DNA from 3 places in the Thioalkalivibrio sp. ALE21 genome. Region 3 is predicted to be linked to each of the others. Evidence: predicted binding sites of a transcription regulator. Region 3 holds the regulator's gene; each other region holds the start of a gene.
What was found. Region 3 encodes FliA, which starts transcription of late flagellar genes. Its sites were predicted from a motif close to GCTAAAGTTNNNNNNNNNNCNGCCGATA; they were not measured.

Region 1 (4,151 bases), on a different contig from region 3:
CTGCTGAATCACCGGAATCTCGGCGATGGCCCGCGCCATCGATTCGCCCCGTTCGGCTTCCTGCTCCAACTGGCGGATCAGCAGCCCGCTCAGGTCGTTCAGTTCCCGTTGCTCCGCGCGATCGGCCATCGTGCCGAGGCTGTTCATCACGACGACCAGCGTGAGCACCACGACCGCCACCACAACGATGGTGACGCCGCCCATCAAGCGCGTTCCGATACGGATATTCCTGAGCATGGCTTTCCCTCTTTTGGTGTTCCGGCATTCTGATCAATGCGCATTCCGCCGGGCCCTGCCCGGCCGGATGGCCAAATCAGCATACCTTCACATACTAACGGCGGCCGTCCGGAAACCTTGATCCGAATCGGCCGCCGTCACGAAAACCCATCCTCCGGCACGGGGCACAACACCCCGGCCGGCAGGACCCACGGTCAGACACGGAAGCGCCCGGTGCGCTCCTGCTGCGCCGAGGCCAGCTTCGACAGCTCCTCCGAGGCGTTGGCGATCTGCTGCGATCCGGCCACGGTCTCGTCCAGCACCTGGGTGATGTTGGAGACGTTGCGGTTGATCTCCTCGGCCACCGAGGACTGCTCTTCGGCCGCGCTGGCGATCTGCGTGTTCATGTCCGAGATGCTGCTGATGGACTGCGTGATCGACTGCAGCGACTGCCCCGCATCGTTCACCTGTTCCACGCTGGAATGCGCCTGCCGGCGTCCGTCCTCCATGGCCTTCACCGCGTCGCGCGTGCCGTTCTGCACCCGCTCGATCATCCCCTGGATCTCCTGGGTCGAATCCTGGGTCCGGCTCGCCAGCGTGCGCACTTCGTCGGCCACCACCGCAAAGCCGCGGCCCTGCTCGCCGGCCCGCGCCGCCTCGATGGCCGCGTTCAGCGCCAGCAGGTTGGTTTGATCGGCGATGTCCCCGATCACCTCCAGCACCTTGTTGATTTCCTCGGCATCGGTCGACAACCGCTCGATCACCTGCGCGGTGTTCTCCACCTGGGTGGACAGGGTGTTGATCGCACTGACGGTCTGCTCCACCAGCTCCCGGCCATGGGCCGCATCCTTGTCCGTGCTCTGAGCGGCTTCCGCCGCTTCGGTGGCGTTGCGGGCCACCTCGGCCACGGTCGCGGTCATCTCGTTCATGGCCGTGGCCACCTGGTCGATCTCGGACTGCTGGCGGCCGACCTGTTCGTTGGTCTGCTCGCTGGTCGCCGACAGCTCGTTGGCCGCAGCCGCCACCTGGTCTCCTCCGGCGGCAACTTCCTTCACCAGATCATGGATCTTGCTCACGAAACGGTTGAACGCCGCGGCCAGATCCCCGAGTTCGTTGTTGCCGTCGGCCTCCAGCCGGCGCGTCAGGTCCCCGTCGCCGGACGCGATGTCGTCCAGACGCTCGACCGTATCGCGCAGCGGCCGCACGATACTGCGCGAAAGCAGCCAGGCCAGCAGCAGGCCGAGGCCGATGGCGGCCACGCCCACACCCACTACGGTGGCCGTGGCATTGCGGGCCATCGCCACGTAATCGCTGCGATCGACCATCAGCTCCAGCACGCCCACCGGCTCACCGGAGAAGTCTTCCACCGGACGCCCGACCACCGCCATCGGACGACCGTCGTGCTCGGTCCGGCGCACCAGTTCCTCGCCGCCGGCAATCCGCTCCATCTCCTCGCGACTGAACGTGGAATCGCCGTCGATGGTGCTGCCGAACGCCTCGAAGGTACCGTCGCGCTGCAGGTAGAGGGCCACCGGGGCTTCCGTATCCGCCGTGAAGTCCTCGAAGAAGGCATCGTCGAAGGCCATGCCGAATTCCAGCGACCCGATATGTTCACCCTCGTGGGAGACCGGGACGATGCCGCGGATGCCCAGGCCGGCCACCCCTTCCTCGAGCCCGGAGATCGGCCGGCGGTCGCGGTTGGTGTCGACCACGGTCTGGCGAAACCCGGAGAGGTCATCGTCGTAGCGATCCGGACGGTGCACCCGCAGGAAGGACGTCGCCGGCGGCGTATGGAACTGATACTGGCGTACGCCGTATTCCTCGTAGAGATGATCAAATCCCGGGACCGTCATCTCGTGCAGGCGTTCGCGGTCGCGCCGGGCGAAGGCCTGTTGCACGTCCGGAATGGCGGCCACGGCCTGCGCCATCGCGGTCCCGCGATCGGCCTCCTGATCGAGCTGCCGGATCAGCAGTTCGCTCAGGTCGTTCAGTTCCCGTTGCTCCGCGCGGTCCGCCATGTTGCCGAGGCTGTTCATCACCACCACCAGCGTGAGCACCACGACCGCGACCACCACGAGGGTGACGCCGCCCATCAGGCGGGTTCCGATCCGGATATTCCTGAGCATCTCTCTCTCCCTTGAAGCTTTCTTCGCGCCCGGGATTACGGGCGCCATGCTACGAGTCTCTCGCCCCCGCTAGCGGCCGGCCGCGGCCCGACTTGAGCCGCGCGGGTCACACGCCTCCCCACGCACTCAGCCCACGTGCCGCAGCAGCAAAGGCTCGGCGAGCGCATACACCGCGAGGCTGACCAGCACGATGGCGACCACCGACAGCAGGGCCCCGCCGCGGATCATGTCCACCACGCGCAGGCGATTGGAGGCAAACACGATGGCGTTGGGCGGCGTGGCCACCGGCAACATGAACGCGACCGACGCGGCGAACGCCACCGGCAGGGTCATCAGTCCCACCGGCACGTCCATGCGCAGCGCGAGCGCGGCCACCAGTGGCAGCAGGGTGGCGGCGGTAGCGGTATTGCTGGTCACGTGGCTGAGGGTCATCGTGACCAGCACCACCCCCGCGATCACCAGCAGCAGCGGCCACGCCTGCGCGCCCATCAGCGCCTCGGCGGTCAGTTCCGCCAGACCCGAGGATTCGATGGCGGAACCGAGACTCAGACCACCCCCGACCAGCAGCAGCACCCCCCAGGGCAGCTCCCGCGTGTTATCCCAGCACAGCAGCCGCCGCTGACCCGAGGCCCCGGAAGGGATCAGGAACAGCAGCCCCGCCCCGAGGATCGCGATCCCGGCATCCGTCAGTTCCAGCGGCAGCCACGCCTCCAGCAGGGGGCGAAACATCCAGGCCAGCGCCACCACCAGGAACACCGCCGCCACGCGCAACTCCGCATGGCTCCACGGCCCCAGATCGCCTACCTGCTCCTGCAGCATGCGGTCGAGCCCGTTGAGACGAATGCGATGCACCGGGAACACCCAGCGGGTCAGCAGGAACCAGGCAATGACCAGCAGGGTCAGCGACAGCGGCAGGCCCAGCAGCATCCAGTCGATGAAACCGATCCCGAGCTCGTAGCGGTCATTGAGAAACGCGACGGTCAGCGCATTGGGCGGGGAACCGATGATGGTGGCCATGCCGCCGATGTTGGCCGCGAAAGCGATGCCCAGCAGCAGCGCCAGGGCCGGACTGCGGCTGTCCGGCGCCATGCCCTGCAGGCCCTGGCCCCCGTCGCGCTCCATCAGCCCCAGCACCGACAGCGCGATCGGCAACATCAGGGCCGCGGTGGCGGTATTGCTGACCCACATCGACAGCCCCGCGGTGGCCAGCATGAAGGCACCCACCAGGGTGTGCAGACCGCGGCCGGAACGCGACAGGATCGCCAGCGCCAGCCGCTGGTGCAGGCCCCAGCGCTGCACCGCCAGGGCGATCGCGAAACCGCCCATGAACAGGAAGATGGTGGGATTGGCGTAGGGTGCGGTAGCCTCGTCCATCGCCACCACGCCGGTCAGTGGCAGCAGGGCGATGGGCAGCAGGGCCGTGACCGGGATGGGCAGCGCCTCGCTGATCCACCACACGGCCATGAACAGGGTCAGGCCCAGGACCCGCCAGGCCTCCGGGGAGAAGGCCTCCGGCGGCGGGACCAGCAGGAAGGCCACGAAGACCAGCGGCCCGAGGAACAGGCCGATGCGCGCCCGCAGAGCGCTTCCGGCGGACGATCCGCCGTGATCGTGTCCGGGACCGCCGCCGGCGCCCTGCGGCGGCGTTCGCTCCCCCTCCCCGGTGGTCTCCTGCATACGTCAGCCCGCCGCGCGCACCAGGAATTCCATCAATGCCTTCTGCGCATGCAGGCGGTTTTCCGCCTCGTCCCACACCACGCTCTGCGGGCCCTCCAGCACGTCGGTGGCCACCTCTTCCTCGCGATGTGC
Region 2 (4,151 bases), 230 kb from region 3:
TCTGGATGCCGATACTCTTGCGGATCTCGATTTGTCCGATCAGGCAGACATCGTGATTGATGTCGGAGATGAAGACGACGCGGTCACTGTGGACCTGGGGGATGACGTCGATACGCTTGATGACGTGGTCCGCGAGATCAACAGCGCGATCGCGGAGGTGGCTGCCGGCGACGACGATGCGGCGGAAGCGGTATCCGATGCCAACCTGGAGGCCTCGGTGCGTGTGGATAACGATGGAAATCAGGGTATCGCCATCACTGGTGCCTTTGATTCCGAGTTTTCCGTAGATCAGGATGGTGGCGATCTTTTTGCGGACGCAGATTCGGAGGAGGTCAATCTGACCGATATCGATGTGACCACACGGGACTCCGCGACCGAGGCGATTGGTGCTCTGGACGGCGCGTTGGATCAGGTGAACTCTCTGCGTTCGGAGCTGGGCGCGGTGCAGACGCGTTTCGAGAGCACGATTTCGAACCTGGAGATCGGATCGGAGAACCTTTCGGATGCACGTTCGCGGATCATGGATGCGGACTTCGCCGCCGAGACGGCGGAGCTGACGCGCGCCGAGGTGCTGCAGCAGGCCGGGACTTCGGTGCTGTCGCAGGCCAATGCGGTGCCGCAGAACGTGCTGGGCCTGCTGCAGTAAGACGGGGGTTTCCTCCGGGCCCGTGCCGCGGGCCATCCGAGGGCCCGCCCCGAGTGATCGGGGCGGGCCTTTTTGTGTGCGGTGGGGCCCGGCGGCAAGGGGGCGGAAATTTTGTGCCGTTTGGGGTTAAAGGTTGCCGGGGAGCAGTCGTTACGGGGTGTGAGAGGCAATCTCGAACCCACCATTGCCGCCGGAACGGCAATGACTGGCCGGCAAGCAGAGGAAGGAGGACGACATGTCCCAGGTGATCAACACGAACGTGATGTCGCTGAACGCCCAGCGTAATCTGAACGAGTCGCAGGGTGCGCTTTCGCAGTCGCTGGAGCGTCTTTCGTCGGGTCTTCGCATCAACAGCGCAAAGGATGACGCGGCGGGTCTGGCGATTTCGGAGCGTTTCACCAGTCAGGTGAACGGTCTGGATCAGGCGGTACGCAACTCGAACGACGGGATCTCGCTGGCGCAGACCGCCGAAGGTGCGCTGGATACGGTGAGCGACTCGCTGCAGCGTGCGCGCGAGCTGTCGGTGCAGGCGGCGAACGATTCTAACTCGGCGTCGGACCGTCAGGCGATCAACGACGAGGTCCAGCAGCTGATGGAGGAAGTGGGCCGGATCGCGAACAACACGGAGTACAACGGTCAGAACATCCTGGACGGCAGTGTGGAGGATCTGTTCTTCCAGGTCGGTGCCAACCAGGGGCAGATGACGGCCGTGAACGGCGTGGATTCGCGCACCACCCAGCTGGGGATGCAGGAAGCTGTGGGGGACACCCTGGACGCCGATACTCTCGCGGATCTCGATTTCTCCGATCAGGAAGACATCGTGATCGACGTTGGAGGCGAAGATGGTGCGGTAACGGTGGCACTGGGTGATGACGTCGACACCCTTGATGACGTGGTTCGCGAGATCAACAGTGAGATTGCGGATGTGGCCGCCGGCGACGACGATGCGGCGGAAGCGGTATCCGATGCCAACCTGGAGGCCTCGGTTCGTGTGGATAACGATGGAAATCAGGGAATTGCCATCACTGGCGCCTTTGATTCGGAATTTTCCGTAGAGCAGGATGGCACAAATACCGATCTGTTTGATGGTGCGACGGACTCGGCGGAGGTCAATCTCACCGATATCGACGTCACCACGCGGGACTCGGCCACCGAGGCGATCGGTGCGCTGGACGGTGCGCTGGACCAGGTGAACTCGCTGCGTTCGGAGCTGGGTGCGGTGCAGACCCGTTTCGAGAGCACGATCTCGAACCTGGAGATCGGCTCGGAGAACCTGTCGGATGCGCGTTCGCGGATCATGGACGCGGACTTTGCGGCGGAGACGGCGGAGCTGACGCGCGCCGAGGTGCTGCAGCAGGCGGGGACTTCGGTGCTGTCGCAGGCGAATGCGGTGCCGCAGAACGTGCTGGGTCTGCTGCAGTAAGGCGGAGGTTTCCTCCGGGCCTGTAATAGGGCCGTCCGAGGGCCCGTCCCGAGTGATCGGGGCGGGCCTTTTTTGTGGTGGGGGAGATCGTGAAGGCCGGTGGTTTCGGGGGATGCCGTTTTCGCGCGCGAGCGCGCTCCCACAGGGGCCGGGGCCGGGGCCGGCAGGAAATTGCCGCCGGGGTCGGCCAGAATTTGTGGAGAAGGCGTTGCAGCGCGACATGGCGCGTCGGAGCGGGGCGGAAAAAAATTGCCGGTGGGGCTAAAGGTGCTTGCCGCTCGGCCGTTACCGAAGACAGGAGCGGATTACTGTCCGCGCGGTTGGCCCCCGTAACGGGGCTGTTGGCCCCGCCTCGGGGCCGCATGGAACGAGGAGAAACTGCCATGTCTCAGGTCATCAACACGAACGTGATGTCACTGAATGCCCAGCGTAATCTGAACAACTCCCAGAGCGCGCTGGCCCAGAGTCTGGAGCGCCTGTCGTCCGGTCTCCGGATCAACAGCGCGAAGGACGACGCGGCCGGGCTCGCGATCTCGGAGCGCTTTACGTCGCAGATCAACGGCCTCAATCAGGCGGTGCGCAACTCGAACGACGGGATCTCTCTGGCCCAGACGGCCGAGGGTGCGCTGGATACGGTGAGCGATTCGCTGCAGCGGGCGCGCGAGCTGGCGGTGCAGGCGGCGAACGATTCGAACTCCGCTTCGGACCGCCAGGCGATCAACGACGAGGTCCAGCAGCTGATGGAGGAAGTGGGCCGGATCGCGAACAACACGGAGTACAACGGTCAGAACATCCTGGACGGCAGTGTGGAGGATCTGTTCTTCCAGGTCGGTGCCAATCAGGGGCAGATGACCAATGTGAGCGGCGTGGATGCTCGGACCACCCAGCTGGGAGCGACCGAGGTGATCGGCGCAGGCGGGCTGGATTCGGACCAGCTCAGTGATCTGGAGGGTTTTGACGGTACGATCACCATCAGCGTGGACGGGACCGATACCGACATTACAGTGGGCATTGGTGGAGACGACGTCCAGACCATGGATGACGTGGTTCGTGCAATCAATGAGGAGATTGCTGCCCAGGCCATCGATGATGAGGTGATCTCGGAGGCCAGCCTGGAGGCCGCGCTGCGGGTGAACAACGAAGGCGAGACTTCGATTTCGATTACCGGGGCCTTTGACGCCGGGTTTGATGTGGATGGGGGCACGGCCGAGATCGAGGGCGCCGCTGACGTAACGCTTTTCGGCGATGGAGCAGGTGACGGGGACGAAGCCGTGCAGGTCAATCTGACCGAGATCGACGTGACGACCCGTGATACCGCCACTCAGGCCATCGGTGCCCTGGACGGGGCGCTGGATCAGGTGAACTCGCTGCGTTCGGAGCTGGGTGCGGTGCAGACCCGGTTCGAGAGCACCATCTCCAACCTGGAGATCGGGGCGGAGAACCTGTCGGATGCGCGGTCGCGGATCATGGACGCGGATTTCGCCGCCGAGACGGCGGAACTGACCCGGGCGCAGGTCCTGCAGCAGGCCGGCATCTCGGTGCTGTCGCAGGCCAATGCGGTGCCGCAGAATGTCCTCGGGCTGCTGCAGTAAACTCTCCTTGACCGCAAGGGCCGCTCCGGGGGATGGCTCTGGGGCGGCCCATGGAGGCTTGTTCAATGAGTGACATGATCAACAACAATCCGCCCGGGGCGTTGCCTCCGGCCCTTCCGTCGCGTTCCGGCGACGCCGGGATAGGGGGGGCGGCCACCGGTACGGGCCCTCGAGGCGACAGTGTGTCGGACGAGCGGAAAACCGGTGCCGTCGTGGCCGGGGAGAACCCCGGCGTGCGGCAGGAAGGCTCCGGTTCGGCGGACCGCGAGCGGGCGGAACCGGTGGAGGCCTCCGACCTGGAGCCGGTGGTGGAATCCATCAATGCGTATCTGCAGAACAGCAAGCGCTCGCTGGAATTCAGTGTCGACGATTCCTCCGGCCGTACCGTGATTACGGTGATGGACGGTGACCGCGACGAGATTATCCGCCAGATCCCGCCGGAGCAGATGCTGGCCCTGGCGGAGCATTTCGAGAACGAGCGGGATCTTGG
Region 3 (4,151 bases):
CGGCCCCGCGCGGTGAGCACCCCCGCGCGCCGGAGCCCGCGGCGGCTTCCGCCGGCGGGGGGTCGGGTGCCGGGTCCCGGCAGCGACCGGCCCCGCAGTGGCCCACCGACCCCGAGGTGTCCGCGATGCGTCAGGAACTGCGGGATCTGCGCAGTCTGCTGACGCGGCAGTACGAAGAGAACGAGCAGGCCCGCTGGGCGGCGCGGCATCCACTGGCGGCCGAATGCAAGGCGCGGCTGATGGATCTGGGCTTCCGCGAGCCGCTGGCGCGCAGCCTGGCCGGCAGCATCCTCGACGATCACACCTCGGAGGAGGCATGGGAGCGCCTGCGGGCGCGCCTGTCGGGTGCCATCGTGACCGCGCGCGCCTCCATCCTCGACGAGGGCGGGGTGCTCGCGCTGGAGGGACCGACGGGGGTCGGCAAAACCACCACCATTGCACGGATTGCACTGCGCCAGATCCGCCGCATGGGGCCGGATTCGGTCACCCTGGTCACCATGGACGCCCAGCGCATCGGCGCGACGCGGCAGTTGCAGGCCTTCGGCCAGATGGCGGGAACCGCGGTGCGTGTGGTGGAAACCGAGGCCGAGCTGCGCGAGATGGCGCGGCGCTCGGCGGGCAGCGGGCACCTGATCCTGGTGGATACCGCCGGGCAGTCGCCGCGTACCGCTCCGCGGGAACCCCTGCTGACGGACATGCCTGCGGACGTGCGCGCGGAGACCTGGCTGGTGATCGCGGCCACTACCCAGGGCATGGCCCTGCGCCGGGTGCTGGAGGCTTTCGCCCCCACGGAACCCTCGGCCCTGGTACTGACCAAGCTGGACGAGGCGGAACAGCTGGGCGAGGTGCTTTCGGTACTGCTGGACCAGCCGCTGGGTGTTGCGTTCATGAGCGACGGCCAGCGCATCGCCGAGGATTTCCATCGCGTGGATACCGGACATCTGACCCGCCTGGCGCTGCAGGAAGAACCCGAGCACGGGGCGGCCGATGCCTGGGTCGACGAGGCGATGCAGGCCTGGCGGCGGCGCCAGGCGACGGAACGCGAGGCCCGGCGACCGCGATCCGCGGACGAGCCGGCCGCGGGCGAGGAGCCCGCGCCGCTCGAAATGATTCAACCGGTGCTGAAGGGACATCATGTCACACAACACTAAGCCCCTGAAGGTGGTCGCGGTGGCCTCGGGCAAGGGCGGGGTCGGCAAGACCAATGTCTCGGTCAACCTGTCGGTCGGACTGGCCCGACTGGGACGCGAGGTCATGCTGTTCGATGCGGACCTGGGGCTCGCAAACGTCGATGTGCTGCTGGGCCTGCGTCCGCAGCGGACGCTGCACGACCTGGTGACCGGGGACGTCGAGGATCTGGAAGACGTGATCATCGAGGGCCCGGAGGGAATCCGCGTGGTGCCTTCCGCGTCCGGGATCGCGACCATGGCCAACCTGAGCCGGCCGGAACATCACGGCCTGATCCAGGCCTTCAGCATGTATACGCGACCGCTGGACGTGCTGGTGGTGGATACCGCGGCCGGGTTGCAGGAGTCGGTGACCAGTTTCTGTCAGGCCGTGCAGGAGACCCTGGTGGTGGTCACCGACGAGCCGGCATCGATGACCGACGCCTATGCGCTGATCAAGGTCCTGCATCGGGATCATGGCGTGAACCGGTTCCGCGTGGTCGCGAACATGGTGCAGGGCCGTGCCGGGGCGGAACGCGTGATGCAGAAGCTGCAGGCGGTTTGTTCCACCTATCTGCCGGAGGTCATACTGGATCTGGTGGGCGTGATTCCGCTGGATGATGCCCTGCGCCAGGCGGTGCAGAAACGGGCGCCGGTGGTGCAGCAGTCCCCGGGCAGCCCGGCGGGACGGGCGTTCCTCGAGCTCGCGCGCAAGGTCGACGGCTGGCCGGTGGCCCGCGGCGCCAGCGGGGGGGTTGGATTCTTCGTCGAGAGGATGCTGCAAAGCGCATGAACACGCCAAAGAACAGACTTTCGGGATACGCCCGGGCGGGGACCGGGGGACCGGATCAGCTGGTCGCGGACCACGTCGAGCTGGTGAATCGGATCGCCCATCACCTGATGGCCCGGCTGCCGGCCTCGGTGCAGGTGGATGACCTGGTGCAGGCAGGCATGGTGGGGCTGATCGAGGCCGCGCGGCAGTTCGAAGGCGGCCAGGGGGCGACCTTCGCCACCTACGCCGGGATCCGCATCCGCGGGGCGATGATCGACGAGCTGCGTCGCAGCGACTGGACGCCGCGCTCGGTGCACCGCAACAGCCGGCGGATCTCCGAGGCGATGCAGACGGTGGAGGCCCGCGAGGGCCGCGCCGCTCGCGCTCCGGAGATCGCCGAGGAGCTGGGCGTCCCGGTGGAAACCTACTACCAGATGCTGGATGATCATGCCGGTGCCCATCTGTTCGCGCTGGACGAGGTGGGCGGCCCGGAGGGCGAGGCGGATCGCGTGCTGGAAGGGCAGGAGCAGTCCCCGTCGCGGCGCATCGAGGCCGGGGAGTTCCGCGAGGAACTGGCCGGCGCACTGGGCGATCTGCCCGAGCGCGAACGACTGGTGCTCAACCTGTACTACACCGAAGAACTCAACCTGCGCGAGATCGGTGCGGTGCTGGACGTGACCGAATCGCGCGTCAGCCAGATCCGCAGCCAGGCGGTGCACCGTCTGCGGGCGCGTCTGGGCTCGTGGCTCGAAGACGTCGAGTCCCTGCAGATATTCTAAGGTTCAAACACATTCCCGGAGCGAACTGTGGACAAGGGTATGAAAATCCTGATCGTGGACGACTTCTCCACGATGCGGCGCATCATCAAGAATCTCCTGCGGGATCTTGGCTTCAACAACACCATGGAGGCCGACGACGGGAGCACCGCCCTGCCGATGCTGCAGAACGGCGACTTCGATTTTCTGATCACCGACTGGAACATGCCCAACATGCCGGGCATCGACCTCCTGCGCGAGGTGCGCAAGGACGAGCGGCTGAAATCGTTGCCGGTGCTGATGGTCACGGCCGAAGCCAAGCGCGATCAGATCGTGGAGGCGGCAGAGGCCGGCGTGAACGGTTACATTGTGAAGCCCTTCACGGCCGAGACGCTCAAGGAGAAGATCGAAAAGATCTTCGAACGTATTGAAGCTCAAGGCTGAATACCGCGACCGGCTGACACGGCAAGAGAGACCCGATGACCGAACAAGAGAATGCCTCCGGGGAAGACCGGCTCGCGCTGGCGCGGGAGCTGGTGGGCGCTCTGGAAGGCGGTGACGAGGAGGCTTCGCGCCGCCTGATCCAGGAGCTCGCGCGGCCTTACGAGCGCGAACTGTTCGACGAACTGGGCAAACTGACCCGCGAACTGCACGAGGCCCTGGAGAGCTTCCGGGGCGATTCGCGTCTGGTCGAGCTGGCGCAGGACGAGATTCCGGATGCACGCGAGCGTCTGAGTTACGTGGTGACCCAGACCGAACAGGCCACGCACGAAACCCTGAATGCGGTGGAATCGTCCCTGCCGATTGCCGAGGCGTTCGCCGGGCGTGCCGCGGAACTCACCGAGAAATGGACCCGGTTCCGCAACCGCGAACTGTCGGTGGAGGAATTCCGCGAGTTCGCGCGCGAACTCGATGCGTTTTTCGAACAGACCGGCAAGGACACCGAAGAACTGCGCCGGTTGCTGTCGCAGGTCCTGATGGCACAGAGCTACCAGGATCTCACCGGGCAGGTGATCCGGCGGGTCATCCGTCTGGTCACGGACCTGGAGGAAAGCCTGGTCTCGCTGATCCGCCTGTCTTCCGGGCGCTTGGAGAAGGATGCCCGGGCGGCGGCCGAACAGGCCCCGGAGGCGGAAGAAACCGCACGCGAGGAGGACCGCCGCGGGCATGGACCCGCGGTGCCCCACACTCAAGATTCCGGCACGGATGTCGTTCAAGGACAGGACGAGGTGGACGATCTGCTGTCGAGCCTGGGGTTCTAGGGTCCGTCCCGGGATCCCCTTGCACCGGCAGCCATCTGCCGACGATTCGAGTCACCGGAACGGAGAGACCGCATGGCCATCGACCCCAACGACGAAATCCTCCAGGACTTCCTGATCGAGGCGGGGGAGCTGCTGGAAGGCCTGAACGAACAGCTGATCGACCTGGAACAGCATCCGGACGATACCGATCTGCTGA

Region 1: the regulator FliA is predicted to act here: its motif matches at 2,413-2,440, upstream of D893_RS10440 (methyl-accepting chemotaxis protein).
Region 2: the regulator FliA is predicted to act here: its motif matches at 2,330-2,357, upstream of D893_RS01980 (flagellin).

What each region holds. Positions count from the first base shown of each region.
Region 1 is NZ_QKMA01000013.1:11,653-15,803, forward strand. It holds gene D893_RS10435 (methyl-accepting chemotaxis protein) at 1-237, opposite strand, end outside; gene D893_RS10440 (methyl-accepting chemotaxis protein) at 432-2,342, opposite strand; gene D893_RS10445 (DASS family sodium-coupled anion symporter) at 2,469-4,019, opposite strand; gene argF (ornithine carbamoyltransferase) at 4,023-4,151, opposite strand, start outside.
Region 2 is NZ_QKMA01000002.1:66,512-70,662, forward strand. It holds partial or broken gene D893_RS01970 (flagellin) at 1-646, shown strand, start outside; gene D893_RS01975 (flagellin) at 882-2,069, shown strand; gene D893_RS01980 (flagellin) at 2,453-3,661, shown strand; gene D893_RS13885 (flagellar protein FlaG) at 3,727-4,151, shown strand, end outside.
Region 3 is NZ_QKMA01000002.1:296,817-300,967, reverse strand. It holds gene flhF (flagellar biosynthesis protein FlhF) at 1-1,151, shown strand, start outside; gene D893_RS03070 (MinD/ParA family protein) at 1,135-1,959, shown strand; gene D893_RS03065 (RNA polymerase sigma factor FliA) at 1,956-2,717, shown strand; gene D893_RS03060 (chemotaxis response regulator CheY) at 2,757-3,137, shown strand; gene D893_RS03055 (protein phosphatase CheZ) at 3,173-3,955, shown strand; gene D893_RS03050 (chemotaxis protein CheA) at 4,028-4,151, shown strand, end outside.